Regions from separate parts of the Marinobacter sp. UBA5687 genome, predicted to be linked through region 2. Evidence: predicted binding sites of a transcription regulator. Region 2 holds the regulator's gene; each other region holds the start of a gene.
What was found. Region 2 encodes LexA, which represses DNA repair genes until DNA is damaged. Its sites were predicted from a motif close to CTGTNTNNNNANACAG; they were not measured.
Positions count from the first base shown of each region.

Region 1: recA (recombinase RecA) is a predicted target of LexA. The motif match lies at 5,381-5,396, and genes of this name have one in related genera.
Region 3: recN (DNA repair protein RecN) is a predicted target of LexA. The motif match lies at 2,717-2,732, and genes of this name have one in related genera.

Region 1 covers NZ_DIHV01000028.1:7,854-16,688, reverse strand. Annotated here, with positions in the region: gene B3Y70_RS02970 (response regulator) at 1-17, opposite strand, end outside; gene fixJ (response regulator FixJ) at 69-689, opposite strand; gene B3Y70_RS02960 (Lon protease family protein) at 728-3,136, opposite strand; gene B3Y70_RS02955 (PilZ domain-containing protein) at 3,375-3,752, shown strand; gene B3Y70_RS02950 (flavodoxin family protein) at 3,753-4,214, opposite strand; gene recA (recombinase RecA) at 4,247-5,290, opposite strand; gene B3Y70_RS02940 (CinA family protein) at 5,448-5,948, opposite strand; gene B3Y70_RS02935 (FAD-dependent oxidoreductase) at 5,986-7,086, opposite strand; gene B3Y70_RS02930 (TIGR04283 family arsenosugar biosynthesis glycosyltransferase) at 7,160-7,864, shown strand; gene B3Y70_RS02925 (TIGR04282 family arsenosugar biosynthesis glycosyltransferase) at 7,861-8,484, shown strand; gene mutS (DNA mismatch repair protein MutS) at 8,596-8,835, shown strand, end outside.
Region 2 covers NZ_DIHV01000027.1:5,483-14,317, forward strand. Annotated here, with positions in the region: gene B3Y70_RS02835 (translocation/assembly module TamB domain-containing protein) at 1-3,208, shown strand, start outside; gene B3Y70_RS02840 (SIMPL domain-containing protein) at 3,218-3,901, opposite strand; gene B3Y70_RS02845 (gamma-glutamyl-gamma-aminobutyrate hydrolase family protein) at 3,913-4,650, opposite strand; gene B3Y70_RS02850 (amidoligase family protein) at 4,643-5,644, opposite strand; gene lexA (transcriptional repressor LexA) at 5,811-6,422, shown strand; gene B3Y70_RS02860 (cell division inhibitor SulA) at 6,462-6,956, shown strand; gene B3Y70_RS02865 (hypothetical protein) at 6,964-7,224, opposite strand; gene B3Y70_RS02870 (DUF6586 family protein) at 7,282-7,764, opposite strand; gene B3Y70_RS02875 (DUF1329 domain-containing protein) at 7,984-8,835, shown strand, end outside.
Region 3 covers NZ_DIHV01000143.1:27,880-32,989, reverse strand. Annotated here, with positions in the region: gene B3Y70_RS15820 (RnfH family protein) at 1-60, shown strand, start outside; gene B3Y70_RS15815 (outer membrane protein assembly factor BamE) at 64-396, opposite strand; gene fur (ferric iron uptake transcriptional regulator) at 519-938, shown strand; gene recN (DNA repair protein RecN) at 993-2,672, opposite strand; gene grpE (nucleotide exchange factor GrpE) at 2,933-3,541, shown strand; partial or broken gene dnaK (molecular chaperone DnaK) at 3,635-5,110, shown strand, end outside.

The DNA.
Region 1 (8,835 bases), on a different contig from region 2:
CTGACAGTTTCAGTCATAGAAATACGGCCGGTTAAAAACGTTCGGACATGATGACGGTGCCGGCCGTCCTAGTCGATAAGGTCCTTTACGGACAGGACCATACGTACCAGATGGGCCAGGGAATGGGTGCCCATTTTGTGCATTACGCGGGAACGGTGAATCTCCACGGTACGCTGGCTGATTTCCAGCTCAATGGCGATGACCTTGTTGGCCTGGCCGGCAATCATGCGGTCCATGATTTCCCGCTCGCGGGGCGTCAGACTCTTCACCCGGCGGATGATTTCCTGTTTTTCGTCCAGGGATTTACGCTGTTCCTGATCCTGCTCCAGGGCCGCCTCGATCTTCTCCAGCAGGGCCTCTTCACGGTAGGGCTTCTGGATGAAATCCACGGCGCCCTCTTTCATGGCGTCCACCGCCATCGGCACATCGCCATGGCCGGTCACAAAGATGATGGGCAGGATCGAATGCTTGTCGTTAAGCTTCTTCTGAAGCTCCATGCCATCCATCCCGGGCATACGGATATCCAGCACGATGCAGCCGGCCATCTTGTCGGAATAGTCCTTCAGAAAGGCATTGGCGCTTTCGTAGGTTTTCACCGGCTTGCTATCGGATTTCAGCAACAACTCCAGTGAATCACGAACGGCTTCATCGTCCTCTACCACGTACACAGTTTGCTGGATCTCAGTCATGGATCTGTACTCTCCTGTCCGTTTTATTATGGTGCCGGTCAGTGAATGGACGGATCTTTATGATCGTCCCGGGCGTGCTCCTGCCGCTCATGCTCGCGCATTTTTTCGAGCCGTTGCTGAATAATGCCAAAAACACTCTGCTTGGGGTACCTGCCTTTCTCATCGGCTTTGCCCGCCGGCTTGCCCAGTAACAGTGTAATCGCCTCTTCCACCCGGGCAACCGGGTACACGGCAAACCGCCCTGCCCGGGCCGCCTGCACCACTTCGCTGTCCAACATCAGGTTCTGGACATTGGTGGTTGGAATGATGACACCCTGGCTGCCGGTCAGACCACCTTTAAGCTCACAGGTGGCATAGAAGCCTTCCACCTTTTCGTTCACACCACCAATCGGCTGAACCTCGCCAAACTGATTAACAGAGCCGGTAATGGCCAGATCCTGCCGCACCGGAATGCCGGACAAGGCCGAAATCAGCGCACAGAGTTCCGCCAACGAGGCACTGTCGCCATCCACCTCGCCATAGTTCTGCTCAAAGGTCAGACTGGCAGACAGGTGCATGGGATCGTTCACGGCAAAATGAGAGGCCAGCCAGGAACTCAGAATCATCACGCCCTTGGAGTGGATATTGCCGCCCAGCTTCACATCGCGCTCAATGTCCATAACTCCGCCATCTCCATAGTAGCAGCTTGCGGTCACACGATTGGACAAACCAAACTCGAAGCCACCGGTGGACAATACCGAAAGCGCGTTTACCTGACCTACGCAGGTGCCCGTGGTGGTCACCAGAGTGGAACCGTCCCGGATGGAATCATAGAACTGATCACGGATGCGACTGCTGCGGTAACGGGCGCTCTCCAGCGCACGTTCCACATGTACCTCAGAAATCAGCTTGGCACCAGCCTGGCGGGCCCAGAAATCCGACTCTCGCAACAGGTTGGCAATGTCGGCGGCATGCAACGACAGCCTGTCCTGATGGTCGGCCATGCGGGCACTATGCTCGATAATGCGAGCCACCGCCTTGTTGGTGCAATGCAACAGCTTCTTCTCGACCACAAGGCTGGAGATGAACTTGGCGTACAGCAACTGGCTCTCTTCGGTGCGGTACATCTCGTTTTCGAAATCCGCCGTTACCCGGAACAGCTCGGCAAACTCGGAATCGTATTCCTGCAGCAGCATCCAGGTTTCCCGATCGCCGAACAACACAATCTTGACGTTCAGGGGAACCGCCTCCGGCTCGATGGAAATGGTGCCGGAGAGGGTCAGCTCCCGCTCCAGGGAGTTGATCTGGATCGATTTTGATCGCAATGCGCGCTTCAGACCATCCCATACGAACGGCTGCTCCAGCACCTTGATGGCGTCCATCAGCAGATAGCCACCGTTGGCCCTGTGCAGGCTTCCGGCCCGAATCAGAGAGAAGTCGGTAAAGACCGTGCCCTTGTAGGTCACGTTTTCCACATAGCCGAACAGATTGTGATAGGTGGGATTATCTTCCACCACCACCGGTACTTCATTGGTTTTCTGATGCACCAGCACATTGATGAGGTAGCGCCGGGGCATTCTCTTGTCCAGTGCGGCCCAGGCAATGGCCGCCTGCTCCTCGTCGTCTTCCAGGAAGATATCCAGGTTATCCACCAGGTCTTTGCGAACGGCCTCCAGGTAAGTAACCACATCGGGCTGTTCACGATATTTCTCTACCAGCTCGTCAATCTGATGGCCGGAAATACCCTCCAGGGTCTCCTGGTTCAGAGCCTGCTGTTTGTCGGCATATTCCTGTTCCCAGTCCGCCATCTTCCGCAACGCCTGGCGCAGCTTCTTCTCGAGCTTGTTGATCGAGTCCTCAAACTTGTCCCGCTGCTCCTCGGTCAGAGCCTGGAAGCTTTCCGCGGTGTGAGGCTCGTCGCCATTCATGGCGACCAGGCGATAGCCACCGGGGGTGGTTACCGTCAGGCTTACCTTTTTCCGCTTGGCCTGGGCAGCCACTTTGGCCAGCTCATCTTCCTGCCTCTTGCCGTAATCATTCTTCAACTGCTCCGAGCGTTCCAGAAAGCTGTCGCTGTCAAAAGTCTGGGGGATCGTTTTCACCAGCCGGGTCATCAGCTTTTCCATGTCCTGCTTCAGCTGGGTCCCCATACCTCCCGGCAGCTGCAACAGCTTGGGATTACGCGGTTCCTCGAAGTTGGCGACATAACACCAGTCATGGCTTTGCTGCAGCGTGTCCACATGATGCTCAAGGTAACGCAGCATCATCGTTCGCTTGCCCAGCCCATTCCGACCCACGGCATAGACGTTGTAGCCGCCATGGGGCATGGCCAGGGCAAAGCGCACGGCCTCCTGGGCACGGTTCTGGCCCACGATTTCGGCCAGGGGCTCAAGTTGCCTTGTGGTCTTGAATGGCAGGTCTTTGAGGACGCAGGCTTTATACAGCTGATGCAGGGGCAGAGACTTCAAATTGGCTTCCCGTAACGGTCAGTTTTGTCGGATTTCAGGCCCGCCATTGTAGTGCCTGGGGCCGGGTCTGTCGCGTACCTCGTCCGGTTTTATCGAAAGGGGCCAGAGCCGACCGCAAGTGCCAACTTGGTCACAAATCCGGCCGTGGTCATTTTTCATGCAAGCCGTCGATTACTACACTTCATCTCCCGGACGGAATCCGGCCACAACAAGTACAAGACACGTGATGACTGAAAACATGACGAATAATTCCGCAGATCGCCGCATCAAGGATCGTTTTCCGGCGTCCTGCCTGAGGGTTCAACTGCGTGAGCGCGGTTTCTTCGGCCGTGGCAAACAGCCTGTGGCAGTTACCTGCCTGGACATGAACCGCTATGGTATGGCGGTTCTCTGCCCACGACCGGTGGATGTAGGTGTGCGACTGTTTCTTGATATCGAGGGCAAGTACATCAGTGAATCCCGGGTCGGCGCCCGGGTTATCGCCTGCCAGCCCTACCAGGCGGGATATCGGGTCAGTCTGCAGTTTGCCTATTGCCTGGACAAAAATGCCTACTCACGAACGATGGACAACGCACTGTCCCGTATTGAAGGCTTCTACAACCGCTACGCCAGTTGATCAAATCAGGCCGGCGTCAAGACTGGCCGCCACTGCCATACCCAACTCGTAACACTGCTCTTCAAACTCGGGCCGGAATTCACCCCGGCATACCAGTGCATCCTGCACCAGCTTCCAGCGCAGCCCTGTGGTTATGGTCTCAATAGCTCGGCGGGTCCCGGTACCATCATGGCCGGCACGGATATAAAAGGCAAAAGGCAGGCCCTGGGTTTTCTCCAGGCAGGGATAGTAGCTGCGGTCGAAAAAGTCTTTCAGGGCGCCAGACATGTAGCCGAGGTTTTCCGTGGTGCCCAGGATGATGGCGTCGCATGCGAGGATGTCTTCGGGGCCAGCTTCGAGAGGCGCCTTTACCACCACCTCTACCGCTTCGATGTCCGGATTACGAGCGCCATTTTCGATGGCGCTCCGTAATCTCAGGGTATTCGGAGACGGGGCATGAGCCACAATCAGCAGTCGCTTCATGTCACGCCTCCCTATCTTTCTCTTTTTAGAATTTATAGCAGTTCGCCATTGGCTTCAGCAGGAGCCTCCGCCGTCTCTTTCTTGACCGGCTTGGGCATCAGCTTGTCACGCACTTTAGCCTCGATTTCATTGGCGATATCCAGGTTCTCTTCCAGGAACTTACAAGCGTTTGCTTTGCCCTGGCCGATCTTGTCGCCGTTATAGGCGTACCAGGCGCCGGATTTGTCCACAAAGCCTTCTTTCACGCCCATGTCGAGCACTTCCGCCATGTGGTAGATGCCCTTGCCGTACATGATCTGGAACTCCGCCTGCCGGAACGGAGGCGACACCTTGTTCTTGACGACTTTTACGCGGGTTTCGTTGCCCACCACCTCGTCGCCGTCTTTCACCGAACCGATACGGCGAATATCCAGACGCACAGAGGAATAGAATTTCAGGGCGTTACCACCGGTGGTGGTCTCGGGGCTACCGAACATAACACCAATCTTCATACGGATCTGGTTGATGAACACCATCAGGCAATTGGCGTGCTTCACATTACCGGTAAGCTTGCGCAGTGCCTGTGACATCAGGCGAGCCTGAAGACCCACGTGGCTGTCGCCCATCTCGCCTTCGATTTCCGCTTTCGGGGTCAGGGCCGCTACCGAATCGACTATGATCACGTCCACCGCGTTCGAGCGCACGAGCATGTCGGCAATTTCCAGCGCCTGCTCACCGGTATCCGGCTGGGAAACCAGCAGCTCATCAACGTTAACACCCAGCTTTTCCGCATAAACCGGGTCCAGTGCGTGCTCGGCATCCACAAAGGCACAGGTTTTACCCTGTTTTTGCGCTTCCGCGATAACCTGCAGAGTCAGCGTGGTTTTACCGGAGCTCTCCGGGCCGTAAATCTCAACGATCCGGCCGTAAGGAAGACCACCAATGCCCAGAGCAACATCCAGCCCAAGGGAGCCGGTGGATACGGCAGGAATCGCCTCACGGGGCTGGTCGCCCATCTTCATTACAGCACCTTTACCGAACTGACGTTCGATCTGGCTCAACGCTGCGCCGAGTGCTTTCTTGCGGTTATCTTCCATTCTTGCAAACCCTCGTTACCAGGGCCGCTCAACCTTGTTGGCCAAAGCGGCAGAATCCGGAGAAAACCTGAATAGCCATCCAGTGTTTTCCTGTATATTTGAACAGTATTAAAACATATGGCCAGAAGGAGACCAACCCCCGGAAAGGTGAAAATCCTCACAGGGTTTCGACAAATCCGGTAACTCCTTCTAATACATACAAAACCGACTGCCGGCGCACCTGATCCCGATCGCCATCGAAATGCGCTACCCGGGCTTCGGTGTTGTCAGCCCGGCTGCCCCAGGCAAACCAGACCGTACCAACCGGCTTGTCTGCACTACCCCCACCCGGCCCGGCAACACCGCTGACAGCGACAGCGATATCCACGCCTGTGGCACGTATGGCACCTGTCACCATCTGTCGCACCACCGGTTCACTGACCGCCCCGCACTGCTCCAGAGTATCAGCCTGTACGCCAAGGATGGCCTGCTTCGCGGCGTTACTGTAGGTCACCAGACCCGCCATAACATAGGCGGACGAACCCGCCCGGTCAGTCAGCACCTTGGCCACCCAGCCACCGGTGCAGCTTTCAGCGGTAGCGATGGTCATCCGCCTGCGCTCAAGCGCCGCCGCCAGCGCGTCACCAGCCTTGGCCAATTGTCCGTCGGTCACATTCATACGGTTCTCCCGTTTCCTGTAATGCCCGTCGCCATTCTCAGGCTCCGGGAAAACTGTCAACAAATCCGCGATCAATGCGGTCTTTCCACTTCCAGACCCAGGCGCCCGAAAACGTCAAGGGGCCATAACTACCAATCGCCGTGCAGTCTCCCGCCGCCAACAGGTACAACGAAAACCTGCGCGGATAGAAACGCACCAACGGTTTACCCGATATCGCAGCCGCAAGATTGCGGGCCAGTATCGGCCCGGCACGAACCGCGTGTACCCCGGAACGGTCCAGCCGTTGGTCAACCCGGCTACAGGCATCTCCGGCCACAAACACATTGTGGTGAGACGTGCTGCGATGGCTGGCGTCTACCCTGACAAAACCGGCTTCGTCTACGGCCAGGCCGCTGGCTTCCAGAAAGGGCAGAGCCCTGCCACCGGTAGATACCAGAACCGCATCGGCCCGCATTCGTCGCCCACCAGCCAACCGGACCCCATCAACCACCGGTTCGCCATACTCCTCAACAATCTCGACACCGCAGCGCATCAGCGCCCGCCGCACCAGGCGGCGAAAGCGGGGACGAAAGCCCGGCACTACACCATTGCTGCCGGCCACCAGAACAACGCCCGCCTGGTCGCAGTCCGCTGATCGCCGGGCCAGGGCCATAGCGATCTCCGCACCTCCAGCGCCTCCACCAAGAACAACAATGCGCGGGCGCGCTCTGGCGCGCAGGGATCTTTCGGTTGCCGGCCAGTCTTCAGCAAATCGTTCGACGGGCTTAACACCGAGGATCATGCTGTCCGGCTCGTTCAGCACGGCACTGTCACTGGCCGATCCAACATCGACAGAGAGCAGATCGTAGGGCACCCGTTCACCACTTGCCAACACGACCTCCTGCTCGGCTGCCCGCAATTCAACAGCCCGATCGAGCACCAGCCTGCCACCGGCGGCGATCACCGTGGGCTCGACCAGGACACGACACTGATCGAGGCGATAGTGCCCGGCCAGCCAGCCCGGGATCATCCCGGAGTAGTACTGCCACCGGGACGGTGACACCACCACCAGCTCCGTTTCCGGCAACGGCTCGCGCGCGAACTGACGCAACGCCACCATGTGAGCGTGGCCGGCACCCAGCAAAACCAGTCGTTTCATAACCTCATCTCCCGCCTGCCATGCTCACCACCCCGAGCTCTGATATGCTCCTCTCAGGAGGCCACCAAAACCCATGTTGCGACACCCAATACGCGAAGAAGATCCCCGGCTCGCAATCATCGTCCCCGTTCTCAACGAGATCGAGGGTATCGAACCGCTGCTGAGCCACCTGGAAACCTGGCGTCAGCGGGGCGCCGAAATCATTGTGGTGGATGGCGGCAGCGACGACAAATCGGACAGTCTCATTGAAGCAAGGGGGGTTCCCCTGATCCGCTCTGCCCGCGGACGCGCAACCCAGATGAATGCTGGAGCCCGCACCAGCCAATCGCCTTTCCTGATGTTCCTGCACGCGGACACCCGGCTGCCGGAGCATGCGGACACGCAAGTGATGACTCACCTGGCACGCTCAGAAACCAGCTGGGGCCGTTTTGATGTTTGTATCGACGGCCGCTCCGGCCTGTTGCCGATCGTTGGCGCCATGATGAACCTGCGCTCGAGACTGACCGGCATCGCCACCGGCGATCAGGCCCTGTTTATGACTCGAACCCTGTTCGAGCAGGTCGGAGGCTTTCCGGAACAACCACTGATGGAAGATGTGGAAATCTGCAAACGCCTGAAACACATCACGCCCCCGGTGTGTCTGAGGGACAGAGTGGTCACCTCCGGCCGGCGCTGGGACCAGCGCGGCGGCTGGCGGACGATCTTTTTAATGTGGCAGTTGCGCTGGGCCTATTGGCGCGGCGTTCCCGCAGACCAACTGGCAGCCCGTTACCGATGAACCAGACACGTATTATTGTTATCGCCAAAGAACCCCGGCCCGGGAAGGTAAAAACCCGCCTGATCCCGGCGCTGGGCGAGGCCGGTGCCGCCCGGCTGGCAGACCGCATGCTGCGGCACACTCTGGCGCAGGCCCTCGACGCCAATATCGGCCCGGTGGAGCTCTGTGTCAGCCCGGATCCTGCGGCAGATTACTGGCAACAGTTGGACCCTGGTGACCGAGCCATCCTGTCTTCCCAGGCCGAAGGTGACCTGGGCCATCGCATGGCGGAAGCCGCCAGACATGCCCTGACAGCCGGCTTACCGGTGATCCTGATCGGAACGGACTGCCCGGATCTTGACGCCAACCGACTGAGGCAAATGGCCGGCGACCTCCTGAACCACGATGCCTGCCTGTGCCCGGTCGCCGACGGCGGCTATGCCCTGCTGGGGCTCCGGCGTTTCAGCCCGGCCCTCTTCACGGATATACCCTGGAGTACCGAACAGGTGGCCGCCATCACCCGACAGCGTCTGGCGGCCCTGGGGTGGCGGCTGGCGGAGAGCGAAACCCTGAACGACGTCGACGAACCGGCTGACCTGCAAAGGCTGGCGACAGACTATCCCGGACTGATGATGCCCTGAGTGACTGACCGGCTGCCGACACCTCCGGACCGTGGTACCATCGCGGGTTTTGGTATCCCGAACGGCGTGCCACCACCCTTGCCGATGTTTACCCGGAAGAATTGAGGAACTATGACGGACCTGTCCAAGCACACCCCGATGATGCAGCAGTACCTGAAAATCAAGGGAGAACACCCGAACGAGATGGTGTTCTACCGCATGGGGGACTTCTACGAGCTGTTTTACGACGACGCTAAAAAAGCCGCAGAATTGCTGGACATTACCCTGACCGCACGTGGCCATTCCGGAGGTAATCCGATTCCCATGGCAGGGGTACCCTTCCATTCGGCCGAAGGCTACATTGCCCGCATG
Region 2 (8,835 bases):
CCTTCTGTATGAACGCGGTGATATTCTGGTGACCGCCAATGGCCGAGCCGAGATGCGTCGGGACTGGCCATTGACTCTTTCAGTCAACGTGACCTTGCCACCACCGAGCGGAGACGACTGGCAGATTGCCCTGGATCTGTCCGGCAGCGCCCGGGATCTTCGTTTGGCAGGCGCCAGCAGCGGCTACCTCGATGCCCGCCTTGAGGGGGAATTGGATCCGCTTGATGTCGATCTGCCGGCTACCCTGAAGCTTCAGTCGCCGGAATTTTGGCCGCACAGCGCCGTGCCTGAAACCCTGACGCTGGGCCAATGGCGGCTGGAACTCGATGGTAGCCTGGCTCGGGGCTTCGATACCCGAACCCGGGCGATGCTCCCGGCGTCCACCGGGCCAGTGGAGGCGTCAGTTCAGGGTCTGGTGACCCTCCAAGGCGCTTCCGGCGTCGAGGTTACGATGATCGCGCGGGATCGGGAGGGCAATTTCGATGGCCGCTTCGGTGCGAGCGGCAAGGTATCCTGGCGTGACGGTATTGATGCCAGCGCAGACATAACCCTGGAGGAGTTTCCCTGGTACGGCCTGATTCCGGGCCTGGAGCCGCCACCGGTTGTGCTGAAACGTCTGGATGGCCAGGTTCAGTATGGTAATGGTCGTTATCAGGCAGCGCTGGATGCTTCAGTGGCGGGGCCCCTGGGTGAAGCCGAACTGACATCCCGGCTGATAGGGGATCTGCAATCGGTGAGCCTTAGCCAGCTGGACATGACCACCGGTGCCGGCGCGCTTTCCGGACAGGCAGAACTGGTGTTTTCCGGGCCGCTGAGCTGGGAGGCGCAGTTTGAGCTCGATCGATTCAATCCGGGCTTTTGGGTGCCGCAACTGGAAGCGCGTTTGAATGGAACGGCGGCTACCCGAGGCCAGTTGCGGGAGGGGGCGCTGCCCGAATTATTCGCAGATCTGGATCTCAGCGGCCAATGGCGGCAGCAGCCGGCACAGGCAAAAGGAACCTTGTCCACCCAGGGGCGAGACTGGGTTGTGCAAAACTTCAACCTGTCCGTCGGGGATAACCGGCTTGAGGGCAGTGGACGGTATGGCGAATCTCTGGCGGGCGACCTGCGCTTTGATCTTGCCGCACCGCAACAACTGTTGGCTGGTCTGGGTGGGGAGGCTGCCGGACGGCTTCGGCTGGCTGGCTCGCCGGAAGCTCCGGAAGCTGAGCTCTCACTGACGGCGGGCAATCTGGCCTGGCAGGATCAATTCCTGGTTACCGAGGCGCAGCTTGAGGCGGGACTTGATAGTGACGGGGTGCTGGACCTTGATCTGTCGGGCACTGAGCTGCGTCTCGCTGGCCAGGAACTCGACAAGGTTGTAGCGTCCCTCGGCGGCACCCGGGAGCGCCACACCCTGGCATTGCAAGTCGATCATCCTGAAGCTTCGGTTGAGCTGGAATTCGCGGGCGGGCTGGGAGAGAAACTACCGGATTGGCGCGGACAGCTGACCCGGGGCCGGATTTCCGTACCAGAGCCCGGGCAGATCTGGCAGCTGGATAGGAGAGCGGATCTCACCTACGTGGCCGGGGCTCTTGAACTTGGCAGTCACTGCTGGCGCTGGCAGCAAAGCTCGGTCTGTGCGGCTGACCAGAGACTGTGGCCAGACTCCCGCATTGCTTATGAACTGCGAGGTTTCCCGGCCAGTGCATTGGCGCCGTTGTTTCCAGAGACATTCCGGTGGCAATCGACTATAGACGCCGACATTGCCGTAACTCTCACGGATGCGGGTCCCGATGGCACTATCCGGATTGATGCCGGCGCTGGCGAGTTCGGGGTTCTGGTGCTGGACGACTGGCAGCCCATCACTCATGACCAGCTAGTGGTTGAGGCTAATCTTAAACCGGATGAGGCCAATGTCAGCCTGGATTTCAGCGGCCCGGAACTTGGCCAGTTTGATCTGGATCTTGCTGTGGATCCTCTGGCCAGTGACCGCACGGTTGATGGTGAATTCCGGCTCCAGGCCCTTAATCTTGCTTTCCTCTCGGCTTTTACCGGTATTGAAGATATTCAGGGGCGGGTTAATGGCAGTGGTCGTTTGAGCGGTCCCTTGATGAAGCCTGACGTCACCGGCGAGCTGGTGCTTAGTGAAGGGCGAGTGTTTGATCCTGGCCTTCCCCTGCCACTGGAGGAATTGCTTGTAGTGCTTGAGTTCCGGGGGCAGTCGGCCGATATCAGCGGGCGCTGGAAAAGCAATGATCGCAGTAAGGGCGAGGTCTCCGGGAGCTTGGAGTGGGCACAGTCGCCGCAGGTCGCGATCAACCTGAAAGGCGAACGGCTGCCGGTGACGCTGGAACCTTATGCCCGGTTGGAGGTGGCGCCGGATCTGGATATTGCCTTCAAATCTGGAGAGCTGTCGGTCTCCGGCCGCGTTGAGGTGCCCAGAGGCGAAATCGAAGTCCAGAGCGTCCCCCCATCGGCGGTGTCGGTTTCCGAGGATGAAGTCATCGTGGGTGTTGAACGGGAAGAACCTGCCATTCGGTCCATGCTGATGGATGTGACTGTGGTGGTCGGTGAGGATGAGGTGTCGTTTGCCGCGTTTGGTGTCACCGGCAACCTCGAAGGCACGTTGCGCATTGGCAACAATATGGATACGCGGGGTGCGCTGCAGTTAGTGAATGGTCGCTATGAAGCCTTTGGCCAGGAACTGGACCTGCGCCGGGCACGGATTCTCTTTGTAGGTGCGCTGACCCGACCGTATTTGGACATTGAGGCAGTCCGTGAAGTTGATACGGTGGTCGCCGGGATCCGGTTGTCCGGCCCAGTGGATGAGCCGGAAACGGAAGTGTTCTCGGAACCGTCGATGCCGCAGAGTGATGCCTTGTCGTACGTTATTCTTGGTCGTCCGCCCCGGGGCCAGGGGGATGAGGGGCAGATGAGCCGGGCTGCGTTGTCACTGGGTCTTACCCAGGCCAGCAAGATCACACAAGGTATTGGAAACGAGCTGGGTATCCGTAACCTGACATTGGAGGCGGAGGGTTCAGGGGAGCAGGCCTCCGTGGTGGCGAGCGGCTATATCACAGACGAACTAAGCCTCCGTTATGGTGTTGGCATATTTGAACCCATTACCACGGTAGCCCTGCGCTACGATTTGGGCCGCTACTTCTATCTGGAGGCCGCCAGTGGTCTGGCGGCCTCACTGGATATTTTCTATACACGGAACTTCTGAGTGGCCAGGTCAGTCCAGCTCGAAGGTGGCGCTGACGGTGGCCTGGATTTCCCTGGGGCCCACGCTTGAAACGGCGTCACCGACCATTTTCGATTCCGCTTGCATCATCGGTACCGGACGATGGCCGCCGTTCACATTCAGACTGACCACTTCGCCACAACGTTGCTCGAGTTGCTTGGCGACAAACTCGCAGCGGCTTCTGGCATCGGCGATGGCCCTTGCCAGAGCTTCGCGTTCCAGCCCCTGCTCGTCTGAGTGGAAAAACTGGTGGCTGCCAAGATGATATTGCAGCCCCAGCTTGTTGGCTTCACCAATCAACGGATTCAGCAGATCCAGATCGTTGATCGAGAAGCTGACGGTCTGGCTTGCCACCGATACTCGCTTGGGATCCTGGCCTTGTTCCCGTACAGGAAGCATGCGAGTGTAAACACTGAGATCGGCATCAGAATAGTCGTCCAGCTCATTACGATAGGCCGCAATGGCCTGGCGCCATTCGTCCATGGTGTCGGACACCTGTTCAGAGGCCTTTGCGGCATCCGGGTGCTCGGCCGTGACTGAGAACTGCAGTCTGGCGCTGTCTGGTTCGTAACGAACAATACCTTCGCCATTCAGGCTCACTTCTCCGGCACTGGCTGCCGCGGGTATCACGGTGACGGCGGCGGCGAGCGCAAGTGGCAGTCGACGTTTGATCATGGTCATTCTCCTTATGAGTGGAACTCCGGGCCTTCCCGGTTATCCAGTCGTTCCAGTTTCCGGGCCCGGGCGGCGTGCACAAAGTGGCTGAAGATGCGACGGTGCCCGGTGTGGTAAAGCAGGTATTCGGGGTGCCATTGCACTCCCATCAACCATTGTCGGCCGGTGTTTTCGATGGCCTGCACAAACAGGTCGTTGTCCACGGCCGTCACTCTGAGATTCTGTCCAAGGCGCTTGATGGCCTGGCTGTGAATGCGGTTGGCGCCAATCACGTGGCTGTACATCAGGCCTCCCAGACGGCTGTCCCGGACCAGGCGAACCGTTTGGAGGGGTAATAACAAAGGTCGATGTCGGGTATGTACCCGCAACGGGGTAACGTTCTGGCACAGGGACCCGCCGTGAAAGACGTTGATAAACTGTGCACCGCGGCAGATACCCAGCACCGGAATGTTAATCGCCTCCGCCTGGCGGAGAAGCTCGGTGTCGGTAGCATCCCGTTTCAGGTCATACCTGGCCGTCACTTGGGGTTGTTGACCATAGCGGCCCGGATGCACGTGGGTGCCGCCCGAGAGAACCAGCCCGTCCAGTAGTTCGACGTTGGTTCGGTCGCCCGGGCGGATGTAGTGTGTTCTGGCGCCATGCAGGCGCAGGCCCAGGCTGATCAGCCGATGGGCCATACTTCGTCGGGCCGGGCCGCTGATGCCGATGGTGAGACCGGGGATGTCCGTTTCGTTTTCCCAGTCAGACATAACCGTGCTGATGCAGCCATTCATCGGTGGACTCACGCCAGGAGCGGGTGAGATTGCGGAAGCTGAACTTCCGGGATTCGTGGAATTCGCCCCGCAGGGCATCAAGATCCTGACGGTTGTTGGCAAGCTGTTCCAGCACTACCCAATCGTTCCACACTGTGGAGAAGTGCCAATTGGGATTGTCGATATCACAATCCGGCAGCCGGTAGTGCAGAGTAGGACGACTTTTGATCCTGGGGTCCTGAACGTATTCGGACAACAGCGATTCGTTCAGATGAGCGAACAGTGGCAGAAGATCCAACGCCTTGTTCCGGGTAGGATTGTAGTGCAGATAGTCCCTCATCAGTGTGTCCAGGTCAGGACGGTAATCGTCCGCCATCAGCTTGTCTGTGTAGCGGCTGCTCCAGGGCTCGATGTAGGTGGTGAACTTCCGGCTGATATCCAGCTGATGCCGGGACTTGAGCCAGTCATACAGCAGTGCGAACGCCTGCAGATAACGTACCAGGGTCTCGGGTTCAAGATCGGGCAGTTCCGGGTTAAGTTGAAGCCCGAACGCAAAGTAGATGGCCTCCCGGCTGCCTTCAGCACCCAGGTCTCGCAGCTCGTCTACCAGATTCTCGATCATGCCCAGAGCCGACATTGCGAGCGGTGGTCCCACAATCTCTAATGGCACAATCTTCTCGGCGGCAAAATCAATGACGTCCATGGCGTGGTTGCCGAGTTCCCGAATGGATTCCGGGAGCCGCTCGTCGGCAAGATCCAGGTCTTTGATAGGATCAGAGTCCAGCTCAATGGTGAAAGCCCCGGCGTCCGTATCCAGTCGGGTGACATAACGGGATGTCAGCTCCGGCTCTCCCCCAAGCAGTCGGGCAGCATGCTGGACCAGGGCCTCGTAGGTCAGGCCGGACAGTTCAATCTCAACCCCGACTTTTCGTTCCTGGCCGTCCCGGTTTGTCGTTTGTTCCGGCATCTTGCAGCGGTCGTGTACGGTCATGGTTGTGTGTGGCTTCCCTGTGTCTGGTTTGCGTCACCATAACATACAGGCTGTTGGTCGCCCGTTACAGGAAGGAAACGAAACGGAGAGGGCTTTACACTGGATAAAACACTGTATATAGTCAGTTCACTGTATAAAAAAACAGGATCGAAATTCCGGAGCCCGACTGATGAAACTGACTGCAAGACAATCCCAGGTGCTGGACATTATCCGACGTTACGTGGATGAAACCGGCTACCCGCCCACCAGGGCTGAAATTGCCGCAGAGCTGGGATTCCGTTCCGCCAACGCGGCGGAAGAACATTTGAGGGCTCTGGCAAGGAAAGGCGCCATCGAGATGGTCCCGGGAGCCAGCCGGGGCATTCGCCTGCCGGAGGCCGAAGAAGATCTGGGCCTCCCTGTCATCGGGCAGGTTGCCGCCGGTAGCCCGATTCTGGCGCAGGAACATATTGAAGATCACTGCACGCTGCAGCCGGGCTTCTTCTCTCCTTCAGCAGATTACCTTTTGCGGGTACGGGGGATGAGCATGAAAGACATCGGGATTCTGGATGGTGATTTACTGGCGGTGCACAGTACCCAGGATGTCCATAACGGTCAGATCGTTGTCGCTCGTGTCGGAGAGGAGGTCACCGTCAAGCGTTTCCGCAGGGAAGGCAACAAGGTCTGGCTGATTGCAGAGAATGAGGAGTTTGCTCCGATTGAGGTCGATCTTGCGGAGCAGGAATTGTTTATTGAAGGTCTCGGCGTAGGCGTTATCCGCCGCTCCGATCTTCACTGAATACCGTATTCGGCAGCGCATGGCGCAGGTAGGTGAGTAATGGAACAGTTGAGCTTCACTCAGAACATGGCATTTCAGCCGGCAGCTGTTGTTGCGGCTGGCGCGGTTTCCTCTGGCCAAAGGGCACCGGCGGCCCGGGTAGCAGCGTCCGGTTCGGAGCGACGTTCAGCGTCTGGCTTCGGTGGCAATGTTACCGAGATTATTCTTCCGGAGGAGCAGGTGGAGAATTTCCAGTTGCTGCTGCCAATGCTCACACAACTCAACCAGGAGAAACGTTGGCTGGCGTGGATTGATCCTCCCCAGTCCCTGGTGGCCAAGTGGCAGAAAATGCACGGCATTGTGGCCAGTGAGATTCTGGTGTTGCGGTCAACGACAGAATTCCCAGCACAAGAGCTGGCTGAGCGGGCGCTGGGCGCAGGCACCTGCCATGCCGTTGTGCTCTGGACTCACAAGCTAGGCCGTGCGGCGCTGGAAGCGTTGCAAAAGGCATCTGCCAAGGGTAATAGCCACGGTGTGGTGTTGCGCCAGAGATAACGGGTGCTCAATGCAAGGTGTAGTGGGGCTGATTGTCGGCGAACTCGCTTTCGTCCTCTTCCCAGTCAATGTCGTGGCTGATGTTGCCAGCGGCCTCGATGCCAGCGGCAATCATCGCCTTGGCGACGTTCATGTCCCGGTCTTCCAGCATTTCTCTGGCCTCATCAGAGAATGAGATGCGCACAAGTGGAGCTGCATCGTCATCAATCCGGCGAAGCGCGTAGTCGCCGTCGGCGAGTTGTACAATTTCAAAAAACGAAGGTGACATTCATTCAACCTATATCTGCTGTCAGCGTATGTTAATGGATTGGCTCCGGCAGGCGGATTACCACTCGCTGTGTTGCTCGTCTATCTCTCTGGTCAATACGGTCATGGCAGCCAGTATCTTGTTCAGAGCCTGAACGGACCGATCTGGCCCCTGATCCGCCGAAACCGCAATGATGTTTTCTTCCGTCACGGTTTTCCGTATCTTGGGCGGTTCTCCAGCTGCAGTCTCCAACTGATTCAGCTGTTGCCACCAGCTGCCTGGTGTTTCAGCCAGTTCCTTCAACATCCCGCCTTCCGCAATCGCATAGGGAAACAGCGCCTCCAGCTCGTCGATGGAGGCCGGTCTGTCGACTTTGTTCTGGTGGCATCGGGTAATCATTACCAGCAGGAGTTCTCGAGCCCGCAGCAATAACTCAATGGCACCTTGCAGTTGGGCTTCTCGTTCTGGCGCAGTCGCTGCTTCGTCTTGCTCAACCCGGATTAGTAACGTTTTGGCCAGAAACAGCTTTTGCGAAACCAGAGAATGCCATTGAGATGCCATGAGGAAACCTGCGAACGAAAAATCAGAGAAACAGGGCCGGTAAAACTTTGGGAGTTTATCATTTTTGGCTGTTTATTTCTCGTTCTATCCGCTTTGTGGAAATGCTCTTGTCACAAGAAACTACAAACAACCACTTGAAACGGGCGTTTGAAACTGGCAAAAAGAGCGTCAGATTGGGTGAGTATTGACCACTCATGTGACTCACGCTGGAGGTTGAGGATGCGAAACCGATTTATTGCTGCCATCGCAGTTGCTGTTATGGGGGCGTCCAGTCCGCTGCTGGCAAAGGTAACACAGGCGGAAGCCGCGCGCCTGAATAATGAGCTGACACCGGTTGGTGCTGAGCGCGCGGGCAACGCAGCGGGCACCATTCCAGCCTGGGATGGCGGGCTTGCCACGCCACCGGCGAATTGGCGCGAGGGGTCTGTAGAAACCAATCCGTTCCCTGGCGATGACGCCCTGTATGTGGTGACGGGTGATAACCTTGATCTTTACCGGGACAAGTTGTCGGACGGCCACATCCGGATGCTGGAGCAATATGGCCCGGCATTTTTCATGCCGGTGTATGAAACCCGTCGGACAGCGGCGTTTCCCGAACATGTATACGAGAAGTTCCGTCAGAATGCCCTGACCGCCGAGCTTTTGGATAATGGTAACGGGGTAAGAGACACCATCATGACCAGCCCGTTCCCCATTCCGAAGAATGGTCTGGAGGCGATCTGGAACCACATTCTCCGGTATCGCGGTGAGGAGGTGTCCTTCCGAAGTGCTTCAGCCACTCCTCAGGAAGACGGTTCTTTCAACCCGGTGGTCAACCACTACGATTATTTTTTCGCGTACAGTCAGGTAGGCGCGGATCTTGCCGATATCGACAACAAGATCTTCTACCTGAAAACCGAGACGATCGCTCCGACCACGCTGGCGGGCACCATCACCCTGGTGCACGAGACTCTGGACCAGGTTCGTTCACCTCGCCTTGCATGGCGTTATGATGCGGGTTCCCGACGCCTGCGCCGGTCTCCGAACCTGGCCTACGAGACAGACCTGCCGAATTCGTCCTCTCTGCGTTCG
Region 3 (5,110 bases), on a different contig from region 2:
CGCCCGCTCAAGATTGATCCCAAGCAGGCTCGCCTGAACCGGGCTAAAAAGAAAGCGTAAGCGCTAGTAGGCTGGTGTTTCTTCCAGGAGCTGGGCTTCGTAGTGGCTCAGCTGATCATTCTCGTAGTAAACGATGATGCGCTGTTCTTCGATCTCGTTGCCCCGGCGCTGAAAGGTGTAAACATAGTATTCCCGGGACGGGTCGACGGGGTTCAGCATCAACGGGCTTCCCAGCAGCGCGTGAACCTGACTTCTGGGCATGCCTTCGGACAGTTCCGTCAGCTCCTCATCGGTGACAATGTTGCCCTGCTGGACATTGATTTTGTAAACGCCCGGAAAAACACAGCCGGACAAGGATAAAATGCTAATAAGAACGATAGCGGGGAGCTTTTGCATCGCCGGGGGAAATCCTCTATCTTGAATTCGCCTGCGTTGAGCAGGTGTGAAACGGGTCATCCGTCGTACTGCGGCTTCATCATACCGGAAGCCGTTAGGCACACCAAAGAGCGAATGGTAACATGTCATCTGAAAACGCCGAATTACGAAAAGTCGGTCTGAAGGTTACTCTGCCAAGGGTCAAGATCTTCAATATCCTTGAGAATGCCGAAGAACACCACCTGAGTGCTGAAGACGTTTATAAAAAGCTGCTGGACCAGGGCGATGACGTGGGCCTGGCGACAGTCTACCGGGTGCTGACCCAGTTCGAAGCTGCAGGCCTCGTGTTACGTCATAATTTCGAAGGCGGTCACGCGGTGTTCGAGATGGCCGGTGATGATCATCACGACCACATGGTTTGCACCCAGACTGGCGAAGTTGTTGAGTTCGTCGATGAGGTTATCGAGGAGCGCCAGCAGAAGATTGCGGCAGAGCACGGCTATGAGATTGTCGATCACAGCCTGATCCTTTACGTGAAGCCACTGAAGTCCGATAAGAAGTAAAAAAAAGGGCCAGCGACAAGGCTGGCCCAGAAGCTCTCCGAAACGAGAGGGGGATTAGTGATGGGTTGCCTGGCCCTTTACAAACATCTCCCGGGCATGGGCTATGGTCTGTTCTGTCATGTCCACTCCGCCAAGCATCCTTGCGACTTCGCTGATCCGCCCCTGGTCATCCAGGGATTCGATGCGTGAATAGGTCGCGTCTTTCTCGGTAAATTTGCTGACGAACAAATGCTGATGGCACTGGGCCGCCACCTGCGGCAGGTGCGTGACGCACAGTACCTGGCCATTCTCGCCGAGTGATCTCAACAGGCGGCCTACGACCTCCGCAGTGCCGCCACCGATGCCGACATCCACCTCATCGAATACCAGCGTCGGTGTGGTGGAGGTTTGTGCCACAACCACCTGAATGGCCAGGCTTATGCGGGAAAGTTCACCGCCGGAAGCCACCTTGGCCAACGATCGGGCGGGTTGGCCCGGGTTGGCACTCACCAGGAATTCCACCTCTTCCATGCCGTGAGGGGCAGGTTCATCATCACTGTTCCGGCTCAGGTGGCTGACAAACTGCACCGATGGCATGCTCAATTGTGCCAACTCCCGGGCGATTCGCTGGTCGAGCTCGATGGCGGCATTCCGGCGTGTTTCTGTCAGCTTGGTGGCCAGGGCGTCAAACCGTGCCCGCAGGTTTTCCAGCTCGGCCTGAAGCTGTTCCAGGCTGCCTTCACCGCCATCCAGTTCGGCCAGCTCCTGGCTCAGGCGTTGATGCAACTCCGGCAACTCCTCCGGGGTGATCCGGTGTTTGCGCGCCATCTGATAAATGGCGCTGAGCCGTTCTTCCACTTCGTTCAGTCGGACCGGGTCGGCTTCGTAGTCGTCTACGAAGCGGCGCAGGTTGTCGCCGGCTTCTGAAATCTGAATCTGTGCTTCGTTCAGCATCTGGATGGTGTCGGTCAGTGCCGGGACATCAACCGGCAGTTGCTCCAGTTGGTGCAGTGCCTGGCGCACCAGGTCTGCGGCCGAAACCTCATCTTCAGTGCATAGCAGGGCGGCCTGGTGGCTGCTGTGAAGTACGGCGTCGGCCTGACTGAGCTGTGCCTGTTCGGCTTCCAGGGTTGTCTGTTCGTCCTCGCCCAGCGCCAACCTGTCCAGCTCTTCCACCTGATAGCGCAGCAGCTGTAAACGGGCCTCGGCCTCATCAGCATTGTGCTGGCGTTGCTGTAGTTTCTGACGCGTCTGGTGCCAGGCTTTCCATGCAGATCGGGTTTCGTCGGCCAGGCTTTCCGCGCCGGCGAACTCGTCCAGCAGCTTTCGGTGGGTTTCCTTGCGCAGCAGGGATTGATGCTGGTGCTGACTGTGGATATCCATCAGCAGGCCGCCCAGTTCTTTCAATTGTGACAGCGGGCAGGGCTGGCCATTAATGAATGCCTTGGAGCGGCCGTCCTTGCTGATGGTCCGGCGCAGGATGCAATCGTCCTTGTCGTCCAGCTCATGGCTGTCCAGCCAGGACCGGGCTTCGGGGATGCGGGATATATCGAAGCTGGCGGTAATGTCGGCACGCTTGGCGCCATGGCGAACAGCGCCGGCATCGGCCCGGCCTCCCATGGCCAGGCCAAGGGCATCAAGCACAATCGACTTGCCGGCGCCGGTTTCCCCTGTCAGGGCTGTCATACCGCGGTTGAACTGGAGTTCAACCCTTTCTGCAATGGCGTAGTTCGATACCGTGAGTTGTGTGAGCATGCCGCAACCTCCGCTCGTTCTTGAGCAAGTAATAACTCTGACCACTGTTCGTTCATACAGTTGCTGTGAATATATACAGTGTTTTTCCGGTTTGCAAACAGGAAATGATGAAAACATCAAAGATTGCGTGGGTGACGGTTGAAACCCGGGAAGCGGGCCCCATATCGGTTCGCAAAGCGATTCTTTCCTGCTTTCTGCACAAGCGGGAGTGGTTATTTCTGCAGGCCTCCGTGGCCGTGAAAACGTTATCAGGAGTTGTCATGAGTGCTGACGAAAAGCGCAACGAACAGGTAGAAGAACGCAACGAGGCAGCAGAAGCTGCGGCGGAAGGGCAGGCTGCAGGTAACCAGGATGCCGAGCAGTCACCGGAGCAGGGCTCCGAGCTGGATGTGCTGCAGCAGAAATTGCAGGAGTACCAGGAGCAGGCCTTGCGGGCACAGGCGGAGATGCAGAATGTCCGTCGCCGGGCCGAGATTGATGTGGAAAAAGCTCACAAGTTTGCGCTCGAGAAGTTTGTGAAAGAGCTGTTGCCGGTGGCTGACAGTCTGGAGAAGGCGGTCGAAAGCACCGAGGGTCACGAAAACGCAGGCGAGCTGGTTGCGTCCATTCGCGAAGGTGTGGAAATGACCCTGACGCTGTTCAAGAACAGCCTGAAGAAATTCAACGTTGAACAGCTCAACCCGGTGGGTGAGCCGTTCGATCCGCAGCAGCACGAAGCCATGTCCATGGTGCCGGCGCCGGATGCCGAGCCTAACAGCGTGGTTGCGGTTGTGCAGAAAGGTTATCTGCTTAATGGCCGGGTGGTTCGTCCGGCGATGGTCGTAGTGGCCAAGGCAGAAGATGCGCCAAAAATCGACGAGCAGGCTTGAAAAGTCGAGCAGAGCGCCAATATAGCGATTAAACAGCAAAGGCCGGGGTAGGCTTTCTCCGGAACAGCATTCAGAAAGATTTGGAGTGATTCGATGAGCAAGATTATTGGTATCGACCTGGGAACCACCAACTCCTGTGTGGCCATCATGGATGGCGACAAGGTAAAGGTAATTGAAAACGCAGAGGGTGATCGCACCACTCCGTCCATCATCGCCTACACCGATGACAACGAGACTCTGGTTGGCCAGTCAGCCAAGCGTCAGGCGGTGACCAACCCGCACAACACTCTGTACGCCATCAAGCGACTGATTGGTCGTCGTTTTGAAGATGACGTGGTTCAGAAAGACATCAAGATGGTGCCCTATAAAATCGCCAAGGCAGACAACGGTGACGCCTGGGTTGAGGTGAAGGGGCAGAAAATGGCGCCGCCGCAGGTGTCTGCAGAAGTTCTGAAGAAAATGAAGAAGACTGCAGAAGACTACCTGGGTGAAAAGGTAACCGAAGCGGTGATCACCGTGCCTGCGTACTTCAATGACAGCCAGCGCCAGGCGACCAAAGATGCTGGCAAGATTGCTGGTCTGGAAGTGAAGCGGATCATCAACGAGCCAACTGCTGCGGCCCTGGCTTATGGCCTGGACAAGAAGAGCGGTGATCGTACTGTTGCTGTGTACGACCTGGGTGGTGGTACTTTCGATCTGTCCATCATCGAAATTGCGGACGTAGACGGCGAGCACCAGTTCGAAGTGCTGGCCACCAACGGTGACACCTTCCTGGGCGGTGAAGATTTCGACCTGAAAGTGATTGAATACCTGGCCGACCAGTTCAAGAAAGACAGCGGCATCGATCTTCGCGGCGACTCTCTGGCCATGCAGCGTCTGAAAGAAGCGGCGGAGAAGGCCAAGATCGAGCTGTCCAGCAGCCAGCAGACCGACGTAAACCTGCCGTACATCACTGCAGATGCGTCTGGTCCCAAGCACATGAACGTGAAGCTGACCCGTGCCAAGCTGGAATCGCTGGTGGAAGACCTGGTTCAGCGCAGTCTGGAGCCCTGTAAGGTGGCTCTTCAGGATGCGGGCATGAAGGCCGGTGAAATCGACGAGGTTATTCTGGTCGGTGGTCAGACCCGTATGCCGCTGGTGCAGGAGAAAGTAAAAGAGTTCTTCGGCAAAGAGCCGCGTAAAGACGTGAACCCGGACGAGGCCGTCGCCATGGGTGCAGCGATTCAGGGCGCGGTACTGTCTGGCGACGTGAAAGACGTACTGCTGCTGGACGTAACCCCGCTGACCCTGGGTATCGAAACCATGGGTGGCGTGGCCACTCCGCTGATCGAGAAGAACACCACGATTCCGACCAAGAAATCGCAGACCTTCTCTACAGCGGATGACAACCAGACTGCAGTGACCATTCATGTGGTTCAGGGTGAGCGTAAGCAGGCGGCACAGAACAAGTCTCTGGGTCGTTTCGATCTGGCCGACATTCCGCCGGCACCGCGCGGTGTGCCGCAGATCGAAGTAACCTTCGATATTGATGCCAACGGTATCCTGAACGTGTCTGCCAAAGACAAGGCG